4 regions of the Kitasatospora sp. GP30 genome follow, and region 2 is predicted to be linked to each of the others. Evidence: riboswitches for the same ligand, from Rfam matches in the RefSeq annotation. Region 2 holds a riboswitch; each other region holds the start of a gene.
The links. Region 2 has a riboswitch for cyclic di-AMP ahead of P3T35_RS05460 (NlpC/P60 family protein). Riboswitches for the same ligand answer to the same signal wherever they lie in the genome.
Positions count from the first base shown of each region.

Region 1: linked by a shared signal. The riboswitch ahead of P3T35_RS32170 (transglycosylase family protein) and the one ahead of P3T35_RS05460 (NlpC/P60 family protein) in region 2 are both predicted to bind cyclic di-AMP.
Region 3: linked by a shared signal. The riboswitch ahead of P3T35_RS23295 (transglycosylase family protein) and the one ahead of P3T35_RS05460 (NlpC/P60 family protein) in region 2 are both predicted to bind cyclic di-AMP.
Region 4: linked by a shared signal. The riboswitch ahead of P3T35_RS34690 (M23 family metallopeptidase) and the one ahead of P3T35_RS05460 (NlpC/P60 family protein) in region 2 are both predicted to bind cyclic di-AMP.

Region 1 is NZ_JARZAH010000035.1:62,746-69,644, forward strand. It holds gene P3T35_RS32150 (carbohydrate ABC transporter permease) at 1-631, shown strand, start outside; gene P3T35_RS32155 (glycoside hydrolase family 13 protein) at 674-2,374, shown strand; gene P3T35_RS32160 (LacI family DNA-binding transcriptional regulator) at 2,376-3,419, shown strand; gene P3T35_RS32165 (hypothetical protein) at 3,514-3,723, opposite strand; gene P3T35_RS32170 (transglycosylase family protein) at 3,884-5,047, opposite strand; cyclic di-AMP (ydaO/yuaA leader) riboswitch at 5,055-5,199, opposite strand; gene P3T35_RS32175 (hypothetical protein) at 5,728-6,690, opposite strand.
Region 2 is NZ_JARZAH010000002.1:466,675-473,573, forward strand. It holds gene P3T35_RS05450 (NYN domain-containing protein) at 1-1,295, shown strand, start outside; gene P3T35_RS05455 (NlpC/P60 family protein) at 1,495-2,520, shown strand; cyclic di-AMP (ydaO/yuaA leader) riboswitch at 2,837-2,989, shown strand; gene P3T35_RS05460 (NlpC/P60 family protein) at 2,993-4,084, shown strand; gene P3T35_RS05465 (C40 family peptidase) at 4,262-5,341, shown strand; gene P3T35_RS05470 (hypothetical protein) at 5,404-6,540, shown strand; gene P3T35_RS05475 (glycosyltransferase 87 family protein) at 6,555-6,899, opposite strand, start outside.
Region 3 is NZ_JARZAH010000018.1:16,787-23,685, reverse strand. It holds gene P3T35_RS23315 (helix-turn-helix domain-containing protein) at 1-502, opposite strand, end outside; gene def (peptide deformylase) at 613-1,332, shown strand; gene P3T35_RS23305 (NUDIX hydrolase) at 1,972-2,475, opposite strand; gene P3T35_RS23300 (YchJ family metal-binding protein) at 2,504-2,923, opposite strand; gene P3T35_RS23295 (transglycosylase family protein) at 3,032-4,117, opposite strand; cyclic di-AMP (ydaO/yuaA leader) riboswitch at 4,124-4,286, opposite strand; gene P3T35_RS23290 (PPOX class F420-dependent oxidoreductase) at 4,561-4,986, shown strand; gene P3T35_RS23285 (SRPBCC family protein) at 5,141-5,587, opposite strand; gene P3T35_RS23280 (MarR family transcriptional regulator) at 5,763-6,185, shown strand; gene P3T35_RS23275 (hypothetical protein) at 6,193-6,899, opposite strand, start outside.
Region 4 is NZ_JARZAH010000043.1:32,132-39,030, reverse strand. It holds gene P3T35_RS34715 (glycosyl hydrolase) at 1-904, shown strand, start outside; gene P3T35_RS34710 (hypothetical protein) at 963-1,187, opposite strand; gene P3T35_RS34705 (TetR-like C-terminal domain-containing protein) at 1,293-1,874, opposite strand; gene P3T35_RS34700 (alpha/beta hydrolase) at 1,874-2,716, opposite strand; gene P3T35_RS34695 (YiaA/YiaB family inner membrane protein) at 2,820-3,107, opposite strand; cyclic di-AMP (ydaO/yuaA leader) riboswitch at 3,273-3,442, shown strand; gene P3T35_RS34690 (M23 family metallopeptidase) at 3,456-4,349, shown strand; gene P3T35_RS34685 (hypothetical protein) at 4,351-5,262, opposite strand; gene P3T35_RS34680 (GNAT family protein) at 5,306-5,902, shown strand; gene P3T35_RS34675 (sensor domain-containing protein) at 5,967-6,656, shown strand; gene P3T35_RS34670 (dihydrofolate reductase family protein) at 6,653-6,899, opposite strand, start outside.

The sequences.
Region 1 (6,899 bases), on a different contig from region 2:
CCTCACCTGGTTCGGCAACTCGGTGCTGGTCGCCGGCTGCACCACGGTGGTCGGCTGCTTCCTCGCCGCCACCACCGGCTACGCGGTCAGCCGGTTCCGGTTCCCCGGCATGCGGCCGGTGATGTGGACCCTGCTGATCACCCAGATGTTCCCGGTGGCGATCCTGATCGTGCCGCTCTACCAGCTGCTGGCCAAGCTGCAGTTGCTGAACCAGCCGACCGGTCTGATCCTCACCTACCTGACGATCGCGGTGCCGTTCAGCGCCTGGACCATGAAGGGCTACTTCGACACGATCCCCACCGAGATCGACGAAGCCGGCCGGATCGACGGCCTCAACCCCTTCGGCACCTTCTGGCGGCTGATCCTGCCGCTGGCCCGCCCGGGCCTGGCGGTCACCGCCTTCTACAGCTTCATCACCGCCTGGGGCGAAGTCGCCTACGCCACCCAGTTCATGACCGGGACGGACAAGATGACCCTCTCGGCCGGCATGCAGACGTTCGTCAACCAGTACAGCGAGAACTGGTCGATGATGTCCACGGCCTCGGTCCTGATCGCGATCCCCGCGGCCATCGTCTTCCTCCTGGTCCAGCGTCACCTGGTGGCGGGTCAGACCGCCGGCTCCGTCAAGTAGCCACTTCCCAGCACCTCTACGTCCCCAAGGGATCTGCTCTCCATGACCCAGGCTTCCACGACCCGAAGCGCGGCCGACACCTCCCGGCCCGTCCTCGCCACCGCCGGCACCCCGGCAGCCGGTGAGCCCAGAGGCTGGTGGCGGGACGCGGTCATCTACCAGGTGTATCCGCGCAGTTTCGCCGACGCCAACGGCGACGGCATGGGCGACCTGCCCGGCATCCGCAGCCGTCTGCCGCACCTGCGCGACCTCGGAGTGGACGCGGTCTGGCTCTCCCCGTTCTACGCCTCGCCGCAGGCCGACGCCGGCTACGACGTCGCCGACTACCGCGCGGTGGACCCGATGTTCGGCACCCTGCTGGACGCGGACGCGCTGATCCGCGACGCCCACGCGCTGGGCCTGCGGATCATCGTGGACCTGGTCCCCAACCACTCCTCCGACCAGCACGAGTGGTTCCAGCGCGCGCTGCGCGAGGGCCCCGGCTCCCCGCTGCGGGACCGCTACCACTTCCGCCCCGGCCGCGGCACCGACGGCGAACTGCCGCCCAACGACTGGGAGTCCATATTCGGCGGCCCGGCCTGGACCCGCACCGAGAACCCGGACGGCACCCCGGGGGAGTGGTACCTGCACCTGTTCGCCCCCGAGCAGCCCGACTTCAACTGGGACAGCCCCGCGGTCGCCGACGAGTTCCGCTCGATCCTGCGGTTCTGGCTGGACATGGGCGTCGACGGCTTCCGGGTCGACGTCGCGCACGGCCTGGTCAAGGCCCCCGGCCTGCCCGACCTCGGCACCCACGACCAGCTGAAGCTGCTCGGCAACGACGTGATGCCGTTCTTCGACCAGGACGGCGTGCACGAGATCTACCGCGCCTGGCGGAAGATCCTCGACGAGTACCCGGGCGAGCGGATCCTGGTCGCCGAGGCCTGGACCCCCACCGTCGAGCGCACCGCCAACTACGTGCGCCCCGACGAGATGCACCAGGCCTTCAACTTCCAGTACCTGTCGACCTACTGGGACGCGGCCGGGCTGCGCGAGGTGATCGACGCCTCGCTGGACGCGATGCGCCCGGTCGGCGCGCCCACCACCTGGGTGCTCTCCAACCACGACGTCACCCGGCACGCCACCCGGTTCGGCAACCCGCCCGGCGGCACCCAGCTGCGCACCCCCGGCGACCGCGAACTGGGCCTGCGCCGAGCCCGGGCCGCCACCCTGCTGATGCTGGCGCTGCCCGGCTCCGCCTACCTGTACCAGGGTGAGGAACTCGGCCTGCCGGACGTCACCGACCTGCCCGACGAGGTCCGCCAGGACCCGTCCTTCTTCCGCGCCAGCGGCCAGGACGGGTTCCGCGACGGCTGCCGGGTGCCGATCCCGTGGTCCGGCGACGCGGCGCCCTACGGCTTCGGGCCGGTGGCCCAGGGCCCGAGCTGGCTGCCGCAGCCCGCCGAGTGGGCCGCGTTGAGCGTCGAGGCGCAGACCGGCGACCCGAACTCCACCCTGGAGCTCTACCGCAGCGCGCTGGCGATCCGCCGGCAGCGGCCGGAGCTGGGCGCGGGCGACCGGGTCCAGTGGCTGGATGCCCCCGCCGGGGTGCTGATGTTCCGTCGGGGCGACTTCGTCTGCACTGTCAACACCACAGGCCAGCCAGTGGAGTTGATGGTCCCGGGGACGCTGCTGCTGAGCTCCGTCGAGGACCGGCAGCCGGGTGTGCTGCCCGCGGACAGCACCAGCTGGTGGGCGGTGTGACATGGTTGCAATAGGCTCTGGGCTCGTGACTACGGCGCGACTCTCGGACATCGCGGCGCAGGCTGGGGTCAGTGAGGCCACCGTCAGCCGCGTCCTCAACGGCAAGGCGGGCGTCTCCGCGACCACCCGCCAGACCGTGCTGGCGGCTCTCGACGTGCTCGGCTACGAGCGGCCGACCCGGCTGCGCCAGCGCAGCGCCGGGCTGATCGGGCTGATCACCCCGGAGCTGAGCAACCCGATCTTCCCGGCACTGGCCCAGGTGATCGAGCAGGTGCTCAGCCGGCACGGCTACACCCCGGTGCTCTGCACCCAGACCCCCGGCGGCTCCACCGAGGACGAACTGGTCGAGATGCTGGTGGACCGCCAGGTCGCGGGCATCGTCTTCGTCTCCGGGCTGCATGCCGACACCACCGCCGACCACGACCGGTACGCCAAACTGACGGGCCGCCAGGTGCCGTTCGTGCTGATCAACGGCTACAGCGAGAAGATCGCCGCGCCGTTCATCTCGCCGGACGACCGGGCCGCGATGTGGATGGCGGTGCAGCACCTGGCCGAGCTCGGACACGAGCGGATCGGCCTGGCGGTCGGGCAGCGCCGCTTCGTGCCGGTGCAGCGCAAGATCGAGGGCTTCACCGCCGCGATGCGGTCGGTGCTCGGGGTCGCCGCCGAGGAGGCCGAGCAGCTGGTGCACTCCACCCTGTTCAGCGTGGAGGGCGGGCACGCGGCCGCCGGCGCGCTGCTCGACCAGGGCTGCACCGCGATCGTCTGCGGCAGCGACATGATGGCGCTGGGCGCGATCCGGGCGGTGCGCCAGCGCGGGCTGAGCGTGCCGGGGGACGTCTCGGTGGTGGGATTCGACGATTCGCCGCTGATCGCCTTCACCGAGCCGCCGCTCACCACCATCCGCCAGCCGGTGGAGGCGATGGCCACCGCCGCGGTGGACGCGCTCCTCGAGGAGGTCGGCGGCCAGTCCACCCAGCGGACCGAGTTCATGTTCCAGCCGGAGCTGGTCATGCGCGGCTCCACCGGAGCCCGGCCGCGATAAGAGTCCATCTCAGCGCCGCTCAGCGGGTGCCGCCGGCCCTTCGGGGTCGGCGGCACTTCGCGTTTCGCGGGCGGCCGGTCAGCTGGTCGGCCGGTCAGCCGCTCTCGGCGTCGCTGCGCCGCTCGTGGGTGAACCGGCCGGCATCGTCGGCCTCGCCGGTGCGGGCCTCGGTGCGCCGGGAGCGCGCCAGGTAGTCACGGACGATCAGTTCGACCGCGTCCTGCGGGTTGCCGGCGCCGCTGAGCATCATCACGTCGATGGCCAGATCGGCGTCCAGGCTGACGGTCACCTTGGGCTTGGGCACGGGTTCTCCTCGGGTCTGCCGGAGCCCTCAGCATGCCCTGTGGCGCCGTACCCGGCCAGGGCCCGACCGGGGAACGGCCGAGGGCCGCCCCACGTGCGGGAGGCGGCCCTCGGCTGCTTTCGGTGCGCGGCGGCTCAGCGCCTGCCGCTGGTGCGGCGGGTCAGACCCGGCCGGCGAAGTCCGGGGTGTAGTTCGAGATGGTCTCGAACTTCACGCCGGCGCTCGGGTTGGCGGCCTCCACGAACTTGCCGCCGCCCACGTACAGGCCCACGTGGTAGACACCGGAGGCGGTGCCGTTGCTGGACCAGAAGAGCAGGTCGCCCGGCTGCAGGCTGTCCAGCGACACCCGGGTGGAGGCGGCGGCCTGGTCGGCGGCGATGCGCGGGATGGAGACGCCGGCCTGGGCCATCGCGGCCTGGGTCAGGCCGGAGCAGTCCCAACCGCCGTTGCTGCTGCCGCCCCAGACGTAGGCCTGGCCGACCTTGGACTCCGCGAAGCTGATCGCGGCGGCGAAGGCACCGGTGGCGCTCTGGGCGCTGGTGGAACTGCTCTGCAGGCTGGTGGTGCGGGCCGGGACCGAAGCCGGGGCCGGGGTGGCGGCGTCCGAGGAGTCGTCAGCGTTCTTGGCGGGCGCCGCGGGGGTGGCCACGGCGACCGTGCCCAGCTCGAGCTTCTCGCCCGGGTAGATCCAGTTCGGGCCCTGGGTCAGCACCGACTTGTTGAGGTCGTAGAGCTTCTGCCAGCCGCCGTCCACGTTGTGCTTCTGGGCGATGGTGGACAGCCAGTCGCCGGGCACCACGGTGTAGGTCTGGTGGTCGGCGTGCTGCGCCGGGGCGGCCTGCGGCGCCGGAGCCTGCTGCTGCGCGGGGGCGGCCGGGGCGGCCGGGGCGGCCGGGGCCGGGGTGCTGCTGGTGCTGCCCGCGCTGGTGTCGACCTGCGCCGGGGCGCCGCCGGCGGTCAGGCCCGCCTGGATGGAGCAGACCGGCCAGGCGCCGGGGCCCTGGTCGGCGAGCACCTTCTCGGCGACGGCGATCTGCTGGTCCTTGGTGGCCAGGTTGGCCTGCGGGGCGTACTGGGTGCCGCCGTAGGCCGCCCAGGTGGAGGAGGTGAACTGCAGGCCGCCGTAGAAGCCGTTGCCGGTGTTGATGCTCCAGTTGTTGGTGCTCTCGCAGGCAGCGACCTTGTCCCAGACCGAGACCGGCGCGGCGGAGGCGGTGGTGGCGGTGATGCACGGCAGGGCCAGGCCCAGGCCGAGCAGGCCGGTGGCGGCAATCGCGCGCTTGGCGTTGCGGGACGGACGGTTCGTGCCAGTCGTGGGCAGCATGAAGACGCGTTCCTCTCCTACGCCTACGAGGTGAGCTGTCGGATTCGGGCTGGAGTTGCCCGGCCGTGCGTGCACGGCTTCACCCCAAGCCCCGGTCTCCCGGGGCGGCTTACCTGGGTCCCCCGCTCCTGCCGTGGTTGCGTTTTCGCGCCGCCAGCAGGGTCGGTGGCAGGACTCGGCGTCCGGTCTGCTGGGTCCGTGTGACCACGAACGGGGAGCACGTTAGACAGACATAAGAAGGAATCGCAAACAGCTGTGAGTGACATCACACAGTGTTCACTCGACCTTCAAGATCGCCATGTGGCGGTAGCTGATGGGGCGTTGGGTCGCGGACCGGCAACTGGGTTGTTCGCCAGCGAAGTTGCCGCCCTTTCAGGCTGATGGGCCATTCAAAATCCGAGGCCCTCGCGGGAGGCTTTCCCGGCAACTTCCAAGGGACTTGAAGGTGCTCTGACAGGTACTCGTTACCAATTCGAGACCGGTGGCCTGACGGGGTGCTAGAAGGGTCAAAACGGACAGATGTGGGCAGATTGACGAACCCTGTGAAGGCATGGCCCCGAACTGAGCCCCTGCCAGCGGAGACCAGCGGAGGCCGGTGGGCGTCGGTGGGTGTCCGTGCATGTGAAAGGCCCCGCCCGCGTCCCAGGGGACGCGAACGGGGCCGGCCGGACTGCGGGGGCTCAGGCCTCCTCGGAAGCCTCTCCAGCGGCCTGTGCGGGGAGCCGCGGGCCCTCCGCGACCGGCTCGGGCTCGGCGGGCTCGGGCAGCGCGGCCAGGTACACCGAGGCGATCAGCTGACCGACCGTCGGGTAGGCGCCGATCGGCGCGGCGCTCGGGCAGCCGGTCTCCTCGGCGGCGGCCAGCAGCGCCTCGCCGCTCACCTCCGGGCCGATCACCAGCGGGGCCAGGGCGGGCCGCTGCGAGCCGGTGGCCCGCAGGTGCTCGACGGCGCCGGCCACCGAGCCGGGCACGTCCAGGGCGGCGGCCACCACCGGCACCGCCAGCCGGGCCGCGAGCAGCACGCCGGTGACGCCGGCCGCCGCGGCGGCCTCCTCGCCGCCCACCGTGGTCAGCACCACGCCGTCGGCGGCCGTGGCGATGGCGAACAGGCGGGCACGGTCGGCGCGGGCCAGACCGGCCTCGGAGAGCCGCACGTGCACCGCCTCGGCCAGCAGCGGGTGCGGGCCGAGCGGCTCGGTCACCTGCGCCCCGGTCTCGGCGGCGAGCTGGTGCAGCCCGGCCAGGAAGTCATGGGGTCCGGTGGCGAGCGGCACCAGCACCGGGGCGGGCAGGCCCAGCTCGGCGGCCCGGGCCACCAGGTCGGCGACGGTGGGGGCGGTGTGGCCCGGCTGCGTTTGGGGAGCGTCCTGCTCGTCCCGCTCCTCCTGGGCCGCCGGCTCGGCGGCCGTGGTCGGCAGCCAGCCGGCCAGCATTTCGATGCCGGGCTGTTCGCCGCGGATCACCGAGATCAGCTCGTCCACCACCGCCACCGCCTCGGGCGTCGCCTCGGCCGGCACCGCGAGGACCAGCGGCGCCGCGCCGACCGGGACCTCGGGGCGCTCGGGACGGCGGTGGCGCCCCCGTGCTCGGGAGCCTGGCGTGCGGACGGGCAGTTGTGCGCCCGGGATGGCTGCAGTGCTCATGGCGCAGAATCGTAGGACATACGCGTGATCAGTCCGCATCGGGCTGCCGGTCGATTGCCCGCCGCCCGGCTCCGCTCCGCCGATGGCAAGGCCCGGCGTCCGGAAAACCGGCCTCTCGTTCCATTGATGTGACGGAGTGTGAGGGTTCGGATGCGAACTCGACCGTGGAATGGGCCTGTCAATGGCTGAACCGGTCAGAGAGTCGTGGA
Region 2 (6,899 bases):
GCCCGCTCCCCGAGGGCGTGCGCCGCCGGGTGGTGGGGCTGGCCGCCGACGCGCTCGGCGGGCTGCCGCTCACCGAACTGCCGGCCACCCTGCGCCCGTACGCCAAGTTCACCGCCGCCCGCCGCGCCCGGTACGCCGGCACCGCGGTGGCCGCGGCGCTGGAGGCGGACCCGGTGTTCCGGACCCGGATAGCGGACCGCCTGCGGGCCGGCCAGCCGGACCTGGTGGCGGCCCTGGAGGCCGGCCAGGTGCCGGGCGCCGCCGAGCCGCTGGACGTGGCCGCCGCCGCCTACCTGCTGCGCACCCGCGGCTGGACCCGCCTGGTGGCCGAGGCCGGCGAGCAGGCGGAGCGGGCCGAGGTGGCCGACGCGGCCGCCGAGGCCGCCCGGCTGCTGGAGAAGCTCCAGGAGGAGCTGGCCGCGACCAAGGCGCTGGCCCGGGCCGACCTGGAGCGCCAGCGCGCCGAGGGGGAGGGGGTGCGCCGGGAGCTGGAGGCGCTGCGCAAGAAGGTGCGCAGTCTGGAGAGCGACACCCGCCGGGCCCAGGCGGAGAGCCGCAAGCTGCAGGGCGAGCTGGACAGCGCCAAGGCGGTGGCCGCCACCGAGCGGACCGGCCTGGAGAGCGAGAACCGCCGGCTGCGCCACCGGGTGGCCGAGCTGGAGAGCACCCTGGAGTCCGGCCGCCGGTCGGCCCGGGAGGGGCGCAGCGTGGCCGACATGCGACTGCGGCTGCTGCTGGACACGGTGCTGCAGTCGGCTCAGGGGTTGCAGCGCGAGCTGGCGCTCCCGGTCACCCAGCTGCATCCGGCCGACCTGGTGGACGCGGTGGTGCCGGGCACCGCCTCGCCGCACGATGTGGCCCGGCGCGGGCTGGCCGAGGACGATCCGGCGCTGCTGGACCAGCTGCTGGCGATTCCTCAGGTCCACCTGGTGGTGGACGGCTACAACGTGACCAAAACCGGCTACCCGACGCTGCCGCTGGAGCAGCAGCGGCTGCGGCTGCTCGGCGGCCTGGCGATGCTGGCGCAGCGCACCCAGGCCGAGGTGACCTGCGTCTTCGACGGGCAGGACCTGGACGTGCCGGTGATCATGGCGCCGCCGCGCGGGGTGCGGGTGCGGTTCAGCCGGACCGGGCAGACCGCGGACGAGCTGATCCGCCAGCTGGTCCGGGCCGAGCCGCAGGGCCGTCCGGTAGTGGTGGTCTCGGCCGACCGCGAGGTGGCCGACGGCGTGCGGAAGGCCGGCGCGCGCCCCGTCTCGTCGGTCCTGCTGCTCAACCGCTTGGCGCGCAGCTGAGCCGCTGTGCGCCTACCGCCGGTTCGACCGTCGCCAGTCGAGCGCCGGTGAAGGCCCGGTAAAGGCCGTTCGACCGAAGGTGGTTCGCGGCCGGGGGAGTAGCGCAGGGTTCTGATGTTCAGTAGGGTCCGGCGTCAAACCTATTTTTCCGGCCACTCACCCGATCAGGTAGGCGGTCGGCAGAAGAAGGAGCGGTCCAGTGGCGTCCCACCGCCGTCCCAAGCAGCCGAGTCGTGCGCGGGTCTACGTGTTCACCGCCGCTGCGGCGACGGCGGTCGCCCTCTCCGCGCAGCCCGGCGCCTGGGCCGACCCCAAGCCGTCGGTGGACGACGTCAAGACGCAGATCGACGGGCTGAACCAGCAGGTCGAGGCGGCGTCCGAGAAGTACGACGGGGCCAACGAGCGCGCCACCCAGCTGCGCCAGCAGGCCACCCAGCTGCAGGACCAGGTGGCCCGCACCCAGCAGCAGGTGACGGACCTGGAGTCCGGCCTGGCGGCGGTGGCCGGCGACCAGTACCGCAGCGGCGGGATCGACCCCGCGGTCCAGGTGATGCTCAACTCCAACCCGCAGACCTACCTGGACCAGACGGCCAGCATGCAGATGGCCACCACCTCCGAGACCGACGCGCTGAAGTCGCTCATGGACCAGCAGCGCAAGCTGGACCAGGAGAAGAAGGAAGCCGCCGACACGCTGGCCGAGCTGGACCGCTCGACCCAGGAGCTGAACGCGGCCAAGACCGATGTGCAGGGCAAGTTGGCGGCGGCGCAGCAGCTGCTGGCCTCGCTGAGCGCGGCCGACCGGGCGGCGGTCACCGCCGGCGACCACGCCTCGCGCAGCGACGTCCGCACGCCGATCGGCCTGCCGCAGGCCGGCGGTTACGCGGGCAGCGCGGTGCAGCAGGCGCTGACCCGGCTGGGCGACTACTACGTCTGGGGCGCCACCGGCCCGACCACCTTCGACTGCTCGGGCCTGATGGAGTGGTCCTACGCGCAGGCCGGCGTCTCGCTGCCGCGCACCTCGCAGGAGCAGGCCACGGTCGGCACCGCCGTGCCCAGCCTGGCCGACGCGCAGCCCGGCGACCTGGTGATCTACGGTGCCGACGCGCACCACGTCGGGATGTACATCGGCAACGGCAAGGTGGTGCACGCCCCGCACACCGGTGACGTGGTGCGGATCGCCGACGCTGCCTCGATCGGCCCGATCAAGACCATCCGCCGGGTCTGATCCGACCCGCTGACTCCCCGTCGATCCGTCTGGCCGGCCCTCCTGCTGAGGGTCGGTCAGCGCGGGTCCGGGCCCGCGTGGTCCGTGCTGTGAGCTGGGACACCTGTTCGTCTGCGTCTTGGTCACCACTGGGTGATGCGCTTATCACGGACAGTCAAAGTTCGTAAGTAATTCCGACAAGGATTTGAACACATCACGGACCTGTTACTAGGGTCGGCTCCAGACCGATGCGATGGCGATCACCCGACCCGGGTGGCAGCGGAGGTCCCGCCGAGTTCGGAAAGCAGCCCGGGCAGTTGACGGCCCGAGGGGAGTCCCTGCGGGGGTGCTGTGGACCGGAGCCGGGGAACCACATGTTCCTCCGGGGTGAATCGGCGCCAGGTCGGCCCGCGGGCCGGTGAGGCGTCGTAGGGCATGCTTCCGGCCCGAACCCGTCAGCTCACCCGGTAGGCGGCCCGAGGAAGAAGGATTCGTGGCGTCCCACCGTCGTCCCAAGCCCGTCGGCCGAACTCGCGCGTCGATCCTGACCGCTGCTGCGGCGACCGCCGTCGCCCTGTCCACCCAGACCAGCGCGCACGCCGACCCGGCGCCGACGCTGGACCAGGTGAAGACCCAGGTCGACGACCTCAACCAGAAGGCCGAGGCGGCCAACCAGGCCTACATGACGGCCCAGTCCAAGCAGCAGACGCTGCAGAAGCAGGTCAGCGACCTGCAGGACCAGGTGGCCCGGCAGCAGGACCAGGTGACCAACCTGCAGAACGGCCTGGCCGGTGTGGCCGCCGACCAGTACGCCAACGACGGGATATCCCCGACGGTTCAGCTGATGCTGAACGCGAATCCGGACAGCTTCCTCAATCAGGCCGGCTCGATCAACCAGCTGAACACCAGCCAGGGTGAGACGCTGAAGGAGCTCCAGCAGGAGCAGCGCAAGCTCGACCAGGACAAGGCCGACGCGAGCGGCAAGCTGGCCGAGCTGGACTCCACCACCGCCCAGCTGAAGTCCGCCAAGGATGACGCCCAGGCCAAGCTGAAGGCCGCCCAGGACCTGCTCAACTCGCTGACCGAGCAGCAGAAGCAGGCCATCGCCGCGCAGGAGGCCCAGGCCGCCGCCGCTGCCAAGGCCGCCGCCGCCAAGGCCCAGGACCAGGCGAGCCAGCAGGACGCCGCCTCCCGCGGCAGCTCCCGCACCGACCTGAGCAGCATCCCGGCCGGCTCGCACGCGCAGGCCGCGATCGCCGCCGCCGAGTCCGCGCTGGGCTCGCCGTACGTCTACGGTGCCGCCGGTCCGTCCTCGTTCGACTGCTCGGGCCTGATGCAGTGGGCCTACGCGAAGGCCGGCGTCTCGCTGCCGCGCACCTCCGAGGAGCAGGCCACGATCGGCACCAACGTGGGCACGGACATCGCCAACGCGCAGCCCGGCGACCTGATCATCTACTTCGCCGACGAGCACCACGTCGGCATGTACGTGGGTGGCGGGCAGATCATCCACGCCCCGCACACCGGCGCGGTCGTGCACTACGAGAACGCCACGGTGATGCCGATCGCGGCCATCATCCGCGTCTGACGCGTCCCTGACGGTTCGTCAGGAAAGAGCCCGGTCCCCGCTTCGGGGGCCGGGCTCTTTCGGCTGAATGTCCGATTCTTGGTCAAATATTCGTATCGGCGGGGGTTTGGACTCGTCCGTCCCGACTCGCTAACGTCGGCGCGGATCTGTTCCGCCGCCGATTGGAGTCGTCAGCCCATGACGATGCCGCAACGCCCGGTGCTCCCGGGCCGCACTCCCCAGCAGGGCGCCGAGCGTCGGCTCTCCCGAGTGCTGGCGGTCACCGCCGCCGCGACCACGGCGCTGGCGATAGCGGCGGGCGGCGCGGCGCAGGCGGCGCCCGGCGGCCCCGGACCGGACCGGGCCGGCGTCAAGGCGCAGGTCGACCAGCTCTACACGGAGGCCGAGCAGGCGTCGGAGCGCTCCACCGCCGCCGAGGACGATGCCAAGCGGCTGCAGCGCGAAGCGACCGAGCTGCAGACGGCGGTGGCCCGGGACCAGGAGGCGGTCACCGAGACCCGCACCGCGCTCGCCGAGATCGCCGCCGCCCAGTACCGCTCCGGCGGGATGGACCCGGCCGTGCAGCTGATGCTCTCCGGCGACCCGACCCGCTACCTGGCCGAGGCCCGCAGCCTCGGTCAGGCGGGTGAGCAGCGGGCCGACTCGCTGCGCACGCTCCAGCAGCAGCAGCGCGCCCTGGACCAGCGCCGCGCCGAGGCGACCGCCCGGCTGGCCCAGCTGGAGGCGGTCCGCAGCACGCTGGCGCAGAGCAGGCAGCAGCTGCAGGACCGGCTGAAGAGCGCCCAGGCCCTGCTCGGCACCCTGACCGCCGACGACCGGGCGCAGCTGGCCGCACAGGACGAGCGGGAGGCCGAGCAGCGCGCCACCCGCGGCACCGACCGGCTCGACCTGGGCAGTGCGCCGCCCTCCTCGGACCGCGCCGGCATCGCGCTGGCCGCCGCGCTGGGCAAGCTCGGGTCGCCCTACGTCTACGGAGCCACCGGGCCCGATGCCTTCGACTGCTCCGGTCTGATGTACTGGGCCTGGCGGCAGGCCGGAGTGACCCTGCCGCGCACCTCCCAGGCGCAGGCGTTCGGGGGGCGGCGGATCAGCCTGGCCGAGGCGCAACCGGGAGACTTGGTGATCTTCTTCAAGGACATGCACCACGTCGGCATGTACGTCGGCGGTGGCACGGTGATCCATGCCCCGCACCCCGGAGCCCAGGTGCGGTACGAGAGTGTCTCGGCGATGCCGGTCGCGGCGGTGGTGCGGGTCTGAGCGCCGTCGAGAGGCTGCCGCTGAAGAGCGCGGCACACCCCGGCGCGGCCAGTGGCACCGGGGTGTCGCGGCGTACCGCGCTGCTGCTGGTGGCGGGGGCGCTCACCCAGCTCTCGCTGCCGGCGACCGCCGCGCCGGGCACCGACCGGCGGTCGACGGACGGCCGGCTCGCCGCCGACCGGCTGACCGCGCTGCTCGCCCGCCGCGCCGACCGGCTGCGGACCGGCGAGCTGGCCGCGCTGCCGCTGGCCGAGCTCGACTACCGGCCGGTCGGCTGGGACGCCGGCACGGTCACCGCCGAGCTGCGGTACCGGCTGCTCGGCTACGACGACTACCCCGCGGTGCTGCAGCGCCGGCTCACCCTGGCCGGCGCGGCGGTGACGGGAGAGGGCGTGGCCCCGGACGCGGCCGCGGCGCCCTGGGACCTGGGCGCGCCCGACCCGGTGCGCGGGGCGCACTGCCTGGTGCTCGGCCCCGCCGGGCCGGCCGAGCTCGGCGCGCTGGCGGCGATCGGCGACCGCGCGGTGCCGGCCGTCAGCGCCGTCTGGGGGACTGGCTGGGCGCAGCGGCTGGTGCTGCAACTGCCCGGCAGCGAGCCGCAGTTCGCCCGGCTGCTGGGGGTCGACCCGGGCTCCTACCAGGACATAGCCGCGGTGACCAGCGCGGCGGCCGGTGCGCCGCTGCACACCCCCGCCGACCGGGTGATGGTCAATCCGGACGCCTTCCGGCAGCTCAGTGAGGTCGGCAAGCAGGTGGTGATCACCCATGAGACCACCCATGTGGCGACCCGCGGCGACACCCACCCCTGGACCCCGCTCTGGCTCTCCGAGGGGGTGGCGGACTGGACCGCCTACCTGACCACCGGCCGCACCGCCCGGCAGATCGCGCCCGAGCTGACCCAGGACGTGGCGGCCGGCAAGCTGCCCACCGCGCTGCCCGCGGACAGCGACTTCACGGCCGGCGCCCAGGGCATAGCGCAGGCCTATGAGCTCGCCTGGCTGGCCTGCGACCTGATCGCCCGGCGGCACGGCCGACCGGCGCTGGTCGACCTCTACCGCGCGGTGGGCGCGGCCGGGCCGGGCGCGGTGCGGGACCAGCGGCTCGACCAGGTGTTCCAGCGGCAACTGGGCTACGGGCTGGCGCAGTTCACCCGTGACTGGATCGGCGAGGTGGAGCGGCAGCTGTCGCCGCAGGCCTGAGGTGGCCCCGGCGGTCAGTCGTCCAGCAGGCTCTGCTCGTAGGCGATGCCCGGGCGCACCGGGTAGGAGGACTGCTCGGGGCCGGGAAGCACCGAGGTGACCGCGGTCGGCTCGGGCCGATCGCCCCGGGTGCTGAGCCAGAGGCGGCGGCAGGAGACCACGGTGGCGGCGACCAGCAGCAGGTTGCGCGCGGTGATGGTGGCCACGCCCAGCGGGTGGCTGTTCACCGTGTCGCCGAAGTTCAGCGGGAACTCCAGGGTGGTCAGCAGCGTGGTGATCAGGATCATGACGGCCACCGGGCGCTGGCTGGTGCCGCGCACGGTCAGGCAGACCGCGGCCAGGCCGACCAGCCACACCAT
Region 3 (6,899 bases), on a different contig from region 2:
CGACCGGCCGGGCGGTGGCGGGCCGGTTGGCCGGGTCGGCCTCGCGGTGCTGGAACTCGGCGAGGAGCCGGCGCACCGAGTCGGCGACCCGGCCGAGCTCCTCGGGGGTCAGATAGACGACCGAGCTGAAGGCCTCGTCCTGCCGCCACTGCGGCTCCGCCTGCTCGCGGCGGGCCAGCCAGCGATGGTAGCTCTCGTCCTCCAGGCGCCGCGCCAGCTGGTCGAACTGAGCCGCTGGCGGCTCGTCGCCGGCGGCTTGCCGAAGACGCCAGGGGCGGGCCCGGCCGCCGCTGGTGGGGACCGGCTCGATCCGACCGTGGCGGGCCAGTTGGCGCAGGTGGAACGAGCAGAGGCCGGAGCTGTAGCCGAGCCGCTGGGCCGCCAGGGTGGCGGTCACGGTGCCCTCGGCCGCCAGCAGCTGGAGCAGCGCGGTGCGCACCTCATGGTCCGGCAGACCGTCAGAGGCCGTGCCGGGAGCGGAAGCTGCGAGATCTTCAGTCACTTTGCAAAGTCTGCTACTTTGCAAAGCCCGTTGGCAAGCACGCCAGCACGCCAGCACGCACGCAAGCAAGCACGCCAGCAAGCCGGTTAGCCGAGGAGAGGGAGTCGCCGATGTCCGAATCGCCCGAGGATGTGCAAGTGTTGGAGGCCTTCGAGCGGTCCGGAGGCGGAGCGCGGGTGCGGCTCCAAGGCCAACCGGTGGACGGGTACCCGGTGTTGCCGCCGGAGGCCGTGCGGGGTTCGGTGCTGCGGATTACCGAGATCGGGGAGCAGATCCTGCACCGGCCGTGCGGCCCGGCGGACGCCGAGTTCGGCACCCCGGAGCTGGCCCGGCTGATCGACGACATGTTCGCCACCATGTACATCGCCGCCGGCGCGGGCCTGGCGGCCAACCAAGTGGACGTCGACCTCCGGCTGTTCGTCTACGACTGCCTGGACGAGGACGGCGTGCGGCACGTCGGCCACATCCTCAACCCGGTGATCGAGGAGGACACGGCCGCACGCGGGCGCCGGCTGGTCGAAGACGTCGAGGGCTGCCTCTCCGTCCCCGGCGCGACGATGGACGTCGCCAGGCCGGCGCACACCGTGATGCACGGCTACGACAAGGACGGAAAGCCGCTCACCATCGAGGGGTTCGGATACTTCGCGCGCTGCCTGCAGCACGAGGCCGACCACCTCGAAGGCCGGCTCTACGTCGACCGGCTCGCCAAGCGCGAACGCAAGGACGCGCTGAGGCAGATGACCGAGCGCCGGACCGAGGTGTTCGCCAAGCGGCAGGCGCTCACCGAGAAGCTGATGGGCAGCCGGGACCGGGCGGGCGAGGCAGGCTAGAGCTGCGCGGCGAGATACCCGAGCACCGGACTCTCGTCGCGATCGCCGCTCCGTGCCCACCCTGCCTTCCGCCTGTGGCTGCCCCCTGCCGACGGCCGCCCCGTCGGACCCATGGTCTTGCCGGGCGGCCGTCGCACCGTGCCGTCAGTCGCCCGAGGAACGCTCCGTGGACCCGCAAGTCGCCGTTGATCGACACCTGGCCGTCGTCGGTGTGAATGAGCCAGGCGTCCTCGTTGAACTGCTTGTAGTCATGCCACCCGGCGGCGTGGTCGCCGTCGCGGGACCTCTCACGGATCTCCACGAGGACCAGGCCCTCACCCTCGGAAACAGGGATGTTCTCCAGTTTCAGGACCATGCATCCGTGCCCGGGCAGCGTCCACGTGCCCTTTACGGGCGCCTTCGCCCGGAAGCGGCGGAGCCACGTGTGCCAGCTGAAGTCCAGGCCCGGCAGCCGGGACCCACGTTTCCGCAGAGCCGGCCCGAACCGACCCCTGTGTGGCCGGAAGCACGGCCAGACAGGCAGCGGGACACCGCGCCGGCGCTCGGGCGCAGCAGGCCGGCGTTGCAGCGCGCGCCGGGCGCTCCGGCTCAACGCGCTGCCGGCGGGCGTCCACCTGGTCCGCTCCGGCGGGGGCGGCCCTAGTTGCCGGTCCGCTGCTGCGGGAGGTGCAGGTAGGCGGCCCGGCCGGTGTCCCGGGCGCGGGCGACGGCCTCGACCAGGGCGAGTCGGGCCGGGGTGAGCTCGGTGCGCCACTCGGTGAGTGGGCGGACGGCGAACTCGGTGTGCTCGGCCGGGTCGAGGGCGAGGCCGGCCAACTGCTCGGCCGTGAGGGTGCCGCCGTCGAAGACCACCCCGACCTTGAACGGCCACTCGCCCGCGGCCGCCACGAAGAGCAGGGCGAGCAGCGGCGGGGCAGGCTGGGCCGGCAGCAGCAGACCGGTCTCCTCGCGGACCTCCCGGCGGGCGCTGTCCCACGGGTCGCTGCCGAACTCCAGGTTGCCCCCGGCGAATTGCCACACGTCCGGGTCGTAGACGGACTTCAGCAGCAGCGGGTGGCCGTCGCCGTCGGTGAAGTGCACGGCGGCGAACACGATGCCGTGCGGGAGGGTACGCAGATGGTCGGCGAGCGGCAGTTGGGCCATCGCGGATCCTTTCGGCGGTGGTCTGTGCTCAGTCCTCGGAGTGGTCGCCGTCCAGGTAGACCCAGGCGCCGTCGTGGCGGACGAAGCGGCTGTTCTCGTGCAGACTGCCGGACCGGCCGCGTTCGCGGAAGTGGGCGCGGAACTCCACTGTGCCGGCGGTGTGGAACGGGCCGCCCTCGGTGCTGCCCAGGATCTCCAGCCGCTCCCAGCTGAGCCCGGGGTCGAGGTCGAGCTCGGCCGGGCGGGTGTCGGGGTGCCAACTGCGGAGCAGATAGGCGATGTCCCGGACCGCGAAGGCGCTGTAGCGCGAGCGCATCAGCTGCTCGGCGGTGGCGGCCTGGGCGAGGCCGCGGTGCAGCTTGCCGCAGCAGTCGGCGTAGGCGGCGGGCAGACCGCAGGGGCAGGTGGTGGGCTGAGCGGCTGGCTTCGCGGCGGTGCGTCGGGACATGACTCCATTGTGACGGGCCGTGGGGAGTGCACTCGCACGGCCCACGGCCCACGGCCCGTCAGATGATCAGAACAAGGTGATCAGAACAAGGTGATCAGAGGAAGCCGATCAGGGGAACTGGAGGTGCTGGCCCGGGAGGATCAGGTTCGGGTTGGCACCGACCACGTCGGCGTTGTGCTGGTAGAACTGCTGCCAGCCGTCCAGGTGGTGGGTGGAGGCGATCTCCGAGAGGCAGTCGCCGGGCTGCACCGTGTAGCCGCCGGCGGCGGGCTGCGCGGTCGTGGGCGTGCCGGGCGCCTGGGTGCCGGGCGGCACGGGCTGCGGCGTGCCGGTCTGCTGCGGGGGCGCGGCGGGCACAGCGGGCGCCGGTACGGCGGCGGACGGCCCGGTGGGCGCCGCGGCGGTGCTGGGGGCTGCCGGGGCGGGGGTGCCGGCCTGGGCCGGGGTGCTGGGGGCGGCGCCGGCCGTCGGGGCGCCCGCAGTGGCAGGGGTGCTCGGGGCTGCCGGGGCGCTCGGGACGGCGTTGCCGGGTGCGCCGGGCGCCGGGGTGGCCGGGCTCGCGGGCGCTGCGGGGTTCGTCCACGCGGGCGGGGCCGCCGAAGTACCAGGTGCGGCAGGTGCGCCGGGCAGGCCGGGAAGACCGGGCGCGGCCGGGGATGTCGGGGCGCCTGGCGTGCCCGGCGTGGCGGGCGTGCTCGGGGCAGCGCTCGGCGCGCTCGCCGGGGGAGTCGTCGGAGCACCCGGCGCGCTGGGCGTACCGGGAGCGCTGGGCGTACCGGGCGTACCGGGCGCGCCAGGCCCGCCCTGCGAGTTGCCCGGCGTCGTCAGACCGGCCGTGACCGCGCACTGCCCCCAGGTGCCCGGCCCCTGGTCCTCGAACAGCGCCTCGGCCACCTCGATCTGCTGCTGGCTGGTGGCGTGCGAGGGCTCAGCGCCGTACTCGTCGCCGCCGTAGTGGTCCCACTGGCGCTGGGTGAGGTGGAGGCCGCCGTAGTAGCCGTTGCCGGTGTCCATGGTCCAGTTGCTGCCGGTCTCGCACTGGGCGACGGCGTCCCAGGTGCTGGCCGGGGCGGCGTGCGCGCCGGTGGCGGCGAGCAGCGGCAGCGCCAGCCCCGCGCCCGCCACGGTGGCCGCCGCGACGGCCCGTTCGGTCTGGGTCGGGCGGCGATGGCGGCCAGGGCCGGTGAAGACCATGGGTCTGTTTCCTCTCCGCACGCCTGCGAGGTGAGCTGTCGGGTTCGGGCCGGGAGGTTGGCCCGGCCGCCTGACCGGACGGATCCGGTGGGCGGCTTCACCCCTAGCCGCGCGGGACGGCACTGAACCTGGGTCCCCCGCTCCTGCCCTGACGTGGTGTGGTGGTCAGGATCCCGGGCGCGGTGGGCAGGACTAGGCGTGCCGCGCATGGGTGCCGGCAGATGCCAGCTGGCAGGCAGACTAGACGGATCATCATGGTGGTAACAACCCCGCATCGTGGACATCACACGCTCATCACGTGGAGTCTTGGTCATGCTGTGCAGGATGTACTGGGACGGCGGAGGTCGCGTGGATCGTTGATGCCCGAGGTCGACCCGCTGGTTGCTGTCCGGTTCGTGTCGAGTCTGTGTCGAGTTCATGTCTAGGAGCGGAGGAGAGGTCTGATGGCCGACGAAGCCAGGATGCGTGAGCTGTTCGCATCGGGGAAGCGTGGTGTGCTGGTCACCATCAAGCGGGACGGGCGCCCGCAGTTGTCCAATATCTTCTATGTCTACGATCCGGAGCGGGACTTGATCCGGGTCTCGGTCACCGCGGATCGCGCCAAGGCCAAGAACGCGGCCCGTGACCCGCGCGTCAGCCTCCATGTGACCAGCCCGGACTTCTTCACCTGGGCGGTCGCGGAAGGCACGGCCGAGCTGACGCCGGTCGCCCAGGCGCCGGATGACGACACGGTGGCGCAGCTGGTCGACTACTACCGGGCCGGCAGCGGTGAGCACCCCGACTGGGCGGAGTACCGCGCCGCGATGGTCGAGGAGCGCCGCCGGCTGCTGACGCTGCGGGTCGAGCGGCTCTACGGGCAGACGCCCTGACGCTGACGGACCGGGGTGCCGCCGACCGCCCCCGGCGCGGACGGCGGCACCCCGGCGCGCGGCCCTGGGAGCCGAGCACCTCGTGCCCGAGTGCCACGTGCCCGAGTGCCTCGTGCCCCCAGGGCTCAGCCGAGCGCCTCGTGCGCCCCCGCCCTCAGCCCAGCGCCTCGCGGCTGAGGGCGAGCGTGGTCTCGATCGCCTTCACATAACCCGCGTGCATCCGGTCCGCCGCGGCGTCCTCATCGGAGCCGCCGCCGAGGTCCAGCTCGGCCCGGAAAGTGAGCAGCAGCTCACCGTCGGCGCCTTCCTCGATGTCGTTGTGGATCACCCAGCGGGCCTGCTCGTCGTCGCGGTAGAAGCTGACCCGGGTCATGGGCTCGAAGACCACCGTCTCGCGCACCCGCTCGCCGTGGAAGACCACCTCGCGGACCAGGCCGTTCGCCGTCCGCTCCAGCACCCGGCACTCGTCCATCGCGGCCACGAACGGCACGGCGTTCTCCGCCTTGCGGACCAGGCCGGCCCAGATCGCCGCTCGGTCCAACGCGATCCGGTCGCCGCGCTGCGGGTCGTTGGCTCGCACACTCGCACTGATGGCGCGCATGACTGGCTCCCCCTTCGTCTGCCGGAGTCCGGCTTGTGGCCCCTCGCGGCCAATTGCTTGTACGGCCATTGCTTGTACGGCCATTGCTTGTACGGCCAAGTAAATCCCCAAGCCTCTGCGTTGGCAAGGGGAGTAGCAAGGATTCACATCAGGCGATTGGGCGTACAATCATCAAGTGCCTGCCATACGAGACACCACAAGTCATGCGATCGCCCGGGTCTCCCGCCTGCATCGCGCCGCGGCCGAGCGCTTGCTGCGCCGCTCCGGTCTGCATGCCGGGCAGGAGCTGCTGATGATGCTGCTCTGGGATCGCGGGCCGCTGCCGCAGGGCGAGTTGATCGAGCAGCTGGGCCTGGACGCCTCCACGGTGACCAGGATGGTGCAGCGACTGGAGCAGTCCGGCTTCGTGCGCCGCAGTCGCAGCGCGACCGATCGCCGCGCCGTCATCGTGGCACCGACGGCGGCGGCGCAGGCGTTGTGCGAGCAGGTCGGCGAGATCTGGGGCGAGCTGGAGGAGTTGACCCTGGGGGGCCTCTCGGCGGCCGAACAGGCGGAGCTGGCACGATTGTTGAGCCTGGTGGAGCGCAATCTGACGTGACGTCAACTCATCGCTGGCGCACCGCCGTCGGCGTCCGCCCGAGGCGGCGGGCGTCGCGGCGGGCCCGGCCCGGGGTGGCGCCGACGCCCACCACCCGGTCGTCGCGCACCGCCAGCCAGCAGTCCTCGGGCAGGCCGGGCGCGCCGGTGGCACGCAGCGCCGCCTCGGCCGGGTTGACCGGCGGCGGGGCGGGCTCGCGGGCGCCGGACCGCCACTCGGCCCAGCTGCGCTCCCGCCCGCAGCGCTGCCGCCAGTACAGCTGCTGCGCCACGATCAGCGGGCCGAGCGCGGCGAGCAGCGGAAAGCCGGTGGTCAGGACGTGGGTTGCGAAGAGCGCGCTGACCGCGCTGACCACGGCCAGCCCCACCGCGGCGGCCAGCAGTGCGGCCCGGCGGCCGTACGCCTTGGCGGCGGCGAGGGGGAAGAGCACCAGGAGCAGCAGGTCTCCCAGGCCCAGCGAGACCGGCAACGCGCCGCGGGTGAGAGCCAGTTGCGGGGCGAACGGCTGCCCCTGCACCTCGGCGGCGAACCGCAGGGTGACCGAGGTGAGCGTGGTGGCCACCAGGTCGTAGACCGCCAACACGGCCGCGAGCGCGGCGACATGGGCGGCCCGCATGCCGCTCTGCACCCACAGGTTGGCCACCCCGACGACCGCGATCAGCAGCAGCGCGTCGGTGGCGGCGAGCACCCCGGTGGGGGAGGCGTGCAGGGCGA
Region 4 (6,899 bases), on a different contig from region 2:
GGGCTCCAACTTCGGCGGTGACGGCGGCGAGACCCTCACCGACCCGGCCAACGGCTGCAACATCGCCCAGGAGTACGTCTACCTGGCGATCAACGTGACCCAGAACTGCGCGGTCAACGACGGCAGTTACCTGACCGACCCGAGCAAGGCCACCACCTTCTCGGTGGCCCCGCCCGACAACGCGCTCGGCGGCGCCGGTGCCCGGTTCATCGCCCCGATGGCGGCGGACCAGCAGAACGGCAACCTCTGGGTGGCCGGCGGCCGGCACGTCTGGGTGCAGAGCCAGGGCTACGCGATCCGGGACAGCAGCGCCTGGACGAGCGCCTACGACCTCGGTGACGGCCATGTCGCCACCGCCGTCGCGTCCTCGGGCGGCAAGGTCTACGCCGCCTGGTGCGGCCCGTGCAACAACCAGGGCTTCACCCGCGGCATCGCGGTCGGCAACGCGGACGGCACCGGCTGGCAGCAGCTGACCCTGCCGGCCGACGGCACCGTGCCCAACCGCTACCTGGCCGGTCTGGCGATCGACCCGAAGAACCCCAGCCACGTCTTCGTCGCGGTCAACGGCTTCTCGCGGGCCTGGACTTCGGGTCCGGGCGCGGGCGTCGGCCATGTCTTCGAGTCCACCGACGCCGGTGCGCACTGGGCGGACATCTCGGCCAACCTGCCGGATGTGCCGGCCGACTCGCTGGTGATCACCAAGACGGGCGGGCTGGCGCTGGCCACCGACCTCGGCGTGCTCTACCGGGGTGCGGGCCAGCGCGGGTGGCAGCGCGTGGGCGAGCTGCCGGCGGTCGCCGTCGACCAGCTGACGCTCGGCACCGACGGCCGGCTCTACGCGGCCACTCACGGCCGCGGCATCTGGTCGTTCAAGGTGGACGACCTCGACCAGAACGAGCAGTAGCCGAGTAGGTCAGCGAGGGGGTCGGGGCGCGGGTTCCCGGCCCCCTTCGTCATGCGCCCTACTGCCCGTCCACCTCGCCGTAGCCCGGCTGCGGCCGGGCCGGCACGGTGGCGAGCGAGCGCAGTCCGCGGATGACGGCCAGCCCGCGGCGCACGGCGGCCCAGCCGGTGGGCTGCGCCGGTGCGGCCGGTGCGGTGGTGGGGGCGGCGGGCCGCGGTGCCGGGGCGGTCCGCTGGGCGGGGACCGCGGTGGTGCCGTCGGCCGTGCCGGGCTGCTGGGTCATGGCCCCTCCTGGTCTCCACGGGTGAGAGGGACTTTAGTCCTATCCGAAGTCCTATCCGATCCGCAGACCATCACACCAGGGTGAGAATCACCTTTGCTCCGGCGCTCAGTCGCTCTTCGCACCCGGCCAGTTGCGCAGGCCGTCGGTCAGCAGGGTGAGCAGCCGGTCCTGGGTCTCGGCCAGGTCCTCGCTCAGCCGGAACGCCCCGGCGATGCTCAGCGAGGCGAAGCCGTGGGCGATGGCGCGCACCGAGCGGGCCGCGTGCACCGCCTCGGAGTCGGTGATGCCGTAGTCGGCGAGGATCTCGAAGATGGTGCCGACCAGCAGGGTGGCCGCGTCCATCAGCTGCTCGTCGCCGGGCAGCGGCGCCTGCGGCAGCGCCGCGTACCGCAGCGGATAGGTCATCGCGTAGGAGTGGTAGGCCTGCATCAGCGCCGTCACCGCCGGCTCGCCGTGCTGCCCGGCGATCGCCCGGCGCAGTTCCCCGGCCAGGTCGGTGGTGACCCGGATGGCGATCAGTCGGCGCAGTCCGGCCAGTCCGCCCGGCACGTGCTTGTAGAGCGAGGGAGCGGCGACCCCGGCCCTGGCGGCGACGGCGGCCAGGGTCAGGGCGTCCGGCCCGTCCTCGTCGATCAGGGCCAGGGCGTGGTCGACCACGGCGTCCGGGTTGAGTCCGGCACGGGGCATCAGGCCACCTCCTTCAGGAACGGGAGCAGGGCGTCGGCGGTGGCCTGCGGGAACTGGGCCTGCGGGTAGTGACCGGCGCCGTCGATCATCACCTTACGGCCGTTCAGCGCGGCCACCTGACGGCCCGCCACCAGCTCCGGGTCGGGGAAGTCGGGGTCCTTGCTGCCCATCACCACCAGGGTCGGGACGTTCACCCCGGTGCTCCAGCCGATCGGCGCCGAGTCGCCGAACACCTGGCCGCGGGTGGCCTTGCGGCGGCCCGGGGTGCGCAGGTCGGCGACCAGGCCGGCGTTGTAGGCGGCGATCTCCTCGGTCACTCCGCCCGGGTAGGCCACCTTGTTCAGGTAGTAGCCCCAGACCTTGGGGAAGGCCAGCACGGCCGAGCCGAGGGTCTTGACCATGGCCTTCTCGAAGGCGGTGGCCGGGACCTTCTCGATGAAGGCGTTCATCAGCACGATCCCGGCCACCCGCTCCGGCGCGTCGGCGGCGACCCGGACCACGCTGGCACCGCAGTAGGAGTGGCCGACCAGCACGGCCTTGTCGATCTTCAGGTGGTCGAGGAGGGCGATGGCGTCCGCGGCCGCCGAGGCCGGGCTGTAGTCGTCCCAGTCGATCGAGGACTCGCCCCAGCCGCGCAGGTCCATGGTGATCACCCGGTGGCCGGCCGCGGCGAGCAGCGGGCGCAGGTGCCGGAACAGGGCCCGGTCCTGGAGCATCCCGGGGAGCAGCAGCACCGGGGCGCCGCCGCCGGTGCCCGGAGTGTCGTCGAAGGCGAGGGTGCCGCCGGGGAGTCGGAGGTACTGGGTCTGCGGGGCGGTGCTGGTGGCGTTCGTGGCGTTCATGGCGCGGGCCTCCTGACCGGGATCGGTGGGTGCCGGCTGCTGCCGACACCCACAAAGCTATGGCTAATAGCCTTAGCCGTCAACCCCTGGACGGCCAGTGGCATCAGGACTCCACCCGGAACGGATCGTGCTCGGCGAGCAGCTTCTCCAGGCGCGCCTGGTCGACCCGGTTGACCACCTCGCCCTCCTGCTGGCGGTCCCGGATCACCTTGGCCAGGGTGAACGCCGAGGTCACGGTGTAGAGCGCGCCGAGCGCGAGGAAGGCGCGCACCCATGCGCTGACCGGCAGATAGGCGATGCCGATCGCGAGTCCGCTGCCGGCAAGGGCGAAGGAGAGGATCGCCTGGACGTAGTAGGCGGACGTGGTACGCGGCTGCACCGAGGAAGTCATGTGTGAAGGATCGCCAACTCCGGTGCGCGGCACCTGAGTACGCGTACTCAGTTCGGCACTCAGCGTGAGGGGCGGTCAATCCCACGGGGGCGGCTTGGAATCAGGAGCTCCTAGGATTAACGTTTGATAACGCAGCGCGGTCGGAAACGCCGTACCCTGACGGCACCGTGCGCGTCGCCTAATCCGCAGGCCTGCCTCAACCGCAGGTCGGGAGCCGGGGAACCACCGTTCCTTGGGGTGAATCGGAGCGATCCCGGCCACGGCCGGGGCCGCTCGGTAGGAGACCTTCCGCTCCGAACCCGTCAGCTAACCCGGTAGGCGCGAGGGAAGGAAAGGAGCGCGCCCCCCGTGGCGTTGACGCACACCCCGCATGGCAACAGCGGCCTGCTCGACCACCCCGACGCGCCCGACGACACCGCCCGCCACCGGCTGCCCAAGCAGACCCGCACCAGCGCCCCGGTGCTCGGAGTCACCGCGATGGCCGCCGCCCTCGGCGCCACCGGCTTCACCGCCACCGCCGCCGCGGCCGCCGCCCCGACGAGCGCCGCGCCCGCGGTGAGCGCGCCCGACCAGGCGGACCCCGGGCTGGCGCTGGCCGCCCGCATCCAGCAGCAGGCCGACGGCGCCCCGGGCGCCGAGGACGGCGAGGACGCCGACCAGCTGACGGCCGGCCAGGGCGCTGCCCACCAGGAGAGCGCCCGGCAGGAGGCGGCCCGGTTGGCCGCCGCGCAGGAGGCAGCCGCCAAGCGGGCCGCCCAGCAGGCGGCCGCCACCGAGCAGGCCACCCGCACCGAGCAGCCGGCGGCTCCCGCCGAGGCCTCCGAAGCCGCCATGGCCGCACCCGCCGAGCAGCCGGCCGCCGTCTCCCCGCTGCCCGGCTACACCGTCGACACCCCGGCCGCCACCCCTTGGGTGCAGCTGCGCACCGGCGTCGAGATCTCCGCGCCCGCCCACACGCCGGTGCGCGCGATCACCGCCGGCGCCGTCAGCTCGGCCGGCTGGTCCGGCCGCTACGGCTACCGGGTGATCCAGACCCTGCCGGACGGCACCGAGCTCTGGTACTGCCACCTCGCCTCGATCTCCGCCACCGGCGGGGAGCTGGCCCCGGGCGCCGTGCTCGGCCAGGTCGGCGCCACCGGCAGCCGCGCCACCGGCCCGCGCCTGCACCTGGAGGTCCGCCCGGGCGGCGGCGCCCCGGACGACGCGCTGGCCTGGCTGCAGGCGCACGGGGTCACCGACTAGCTCACTCGCCTTCGGCGGTGCCGTCCCACTGCCCGATGTCCGGCAGCTCCACCAGGCCGCGCTTGACGATGTACTGGTCCACCTCGGCGGCGCCCGGCTCGGGCGCCAGGTCCTGATACTCCGTCAGCAGCAGCTCCGGCAGCCCGGGAACCGTCCACTGCCCGAGCAGCCGCACCGCCTCGGCCTGCACCGCCGCCTCGAACTCGGGGAGGTCGCCGGCCAGTTCGGCGGGCATCGGGAGGCCAAGGGCGGTCAGATCGGCCAGGTTGCGGTAGCTGCGCTGCTTCAGGTGGTCCTCCACCAGCAGCCGGGCGCCGTCGGTGGCCATGCCGATCGACAGCAGCACGCCCTCGGTCCAGCCGTCCACGCCCTCCGGCTGCTCCAGCTCCGTGAGTTCGGCGAGCACCGCGATCCGGTCGTGCGGATCGAGCACCCGGAACCAGTCCAGCCAGGCCCGCACCGCGTTCTCGTCGGCGGTGTCCACCCCGGCGGCGCGCAGCAGCAGGGTGTACAGCCGGGGCCAGGTCAGCAGGTGCGGCTGGCGCAGCAGCCCGGCCAGCAGCTCGCCCTGCCACTCGGCCTCCTCGTGCAGCCGCTGCTGCCGCTTGGCGTTCAACCGCCGGGCCGCCCGCTGGTGGTCGATCAGCAGTCGGACGGCGGCGCCGTAGGCCAGCGGGTCCTCGTCCGGGGCGGGCTGCACATACAGGTGGATCCGCTCGTAGAGCAGCTCCTGCACCAGCGCGGAGGTGAGCTCGGGGAAGCCGTCGTACATCCGGGCGTCACCCAGTTCGAGCAGCGCCAGGACCGCGTTCAGCGGACCCTCCGGCACTGGGTCGAGACCCTGCTCGGCAGCCCAACGCAGCAGCTCAGCGGTGTGCGGCCGGGGTGCCAGCCGCAGGTTCTCGTCGTCCATGACCGGTACGGTAACCGCTTCGGCGGGCACTACCGTACGTGCCATGCACCCCGTCCTGCTCACCGGGCCACGGCTCACCATCCGTGAGTTCCACCATGTGCCGCGCGACATCGACGCGTTGCACGCGATCTTCGGCGATCCGGAGACCGCCCGCTACCTCTCGTTCGAGCCGCGCGACCGGGAGGACTGCGCCGACCAGGTCGCGCTCTACCTGGACGAGGCGGAGAAGCAGCCGCGCACCGTCTTCCGGATGGCCGCCACCCTGACCGAGGACGGCGAGGACGCCGTGCCGCTCGGCAACGCGGTGCTCGGCATCGAGGGAACCGAGGCGCAGCGCGCGGCGTTCATCGGGTACGCGCTGCGGCGGGACGCCTGGGGGCTCGGGTACGCCACCGAGATCGCCCGGATGCTGTGCGACTTCGCCTTCGGCGAGCTCGGGCTGCACCGGCTGGCCGCCCGTCTGGATCCGGCCAACCTCGCGTCGGCCCGGGTGCTGCGCAAGGTCGGCTTCCAGCTGGAGGGCCGGATCCGCGACGACCTCCACCTGCGCGGCGAGTGGCACGACGCGCTGCAGTACTCGCTGCTGGAGCACGAGTGGAGCCCGGGCGGCACCACGGTGGGCGGGGCAGCGGGGGGTTAACCCCACCCCGGGTTCGCCGGGCAGCCGCATTACCGCGCGGCGCCCGCCCCGGCAGGGTGGAGGCATGACGACGACGACCTTCGCGACCACGGCCACTACCCCGTCGGCCCGGCGCGCCCCGTACGGCCACCGGACGTTCCGCGAACTCGGCTACATCTGCACCTCGCTGGTCACCGCGATCATCGGCTTCACCTGGGTGGTCGCCCTGTTCTCGATCGGCGCCGGCACCCTGGTCACGGTGGTCGGCCTGCCGGTGCTCGCCCTGCTGCTGGCCGGCGCCCGGGGCCTGGGCCGGCTGGAGCTCCACCGGGTGCACCGGCAGCTGGGCCTGCCGCTGGCCGCGCCCGCCCCGGTGGCCGTGCCCGAGGGGGCCGGCTTCTGGGGGCGGGTCGGCGCGCGGCTGCGGGACGGCGCGGGGTGGCGGGCGGTCGGGTACCAGGTGCTGATGTTCCCCTGGCGGGTGTTCAGCTTCTGCGTCGCCGTCACCCTGTGGAGCACCGGGCTGGCGCTGGCCACGCTGCCGGTCTGGAACTGGGTGTTCCCGACCTACGTGGGCTGGCCCGGCTACCGGCTCTTCGACTACACCGACGCCCACCACGTCCACCACGCTTACTACATCGCGTCGTTCTGGCAGGTGACCCGCGCCTCGCTGGTCGGGATCGGGTTGCTCCTCCTGGCCGCCTGGGCCACCCACCTGCTGACCAACGTCTCGCGCGGCGCGGCCCGCGCGCTGCTGGCGGACTGGTCGTCCTAGCCCTCCTGCGCCGGGCGGTAGGTGCTGACGACCGCCCCCGTCTTGGCGGCGACCGACGAGACCAGCTCGAAGCGCCGCTTGCCGCCGTCCGCCGGGAAGATCGTCTTGCCGCCGCCGAGGATCACCGGCATCTGGATCAGCGTCAACTGGTCCACCAGGCCCTCGCCCAGCAGCGCCCGCACCAGCGTCGGGCTCCCCATCATCGCCAACTCCCCGCCGTCGGCCGCCCGCAGCGCGCGGATC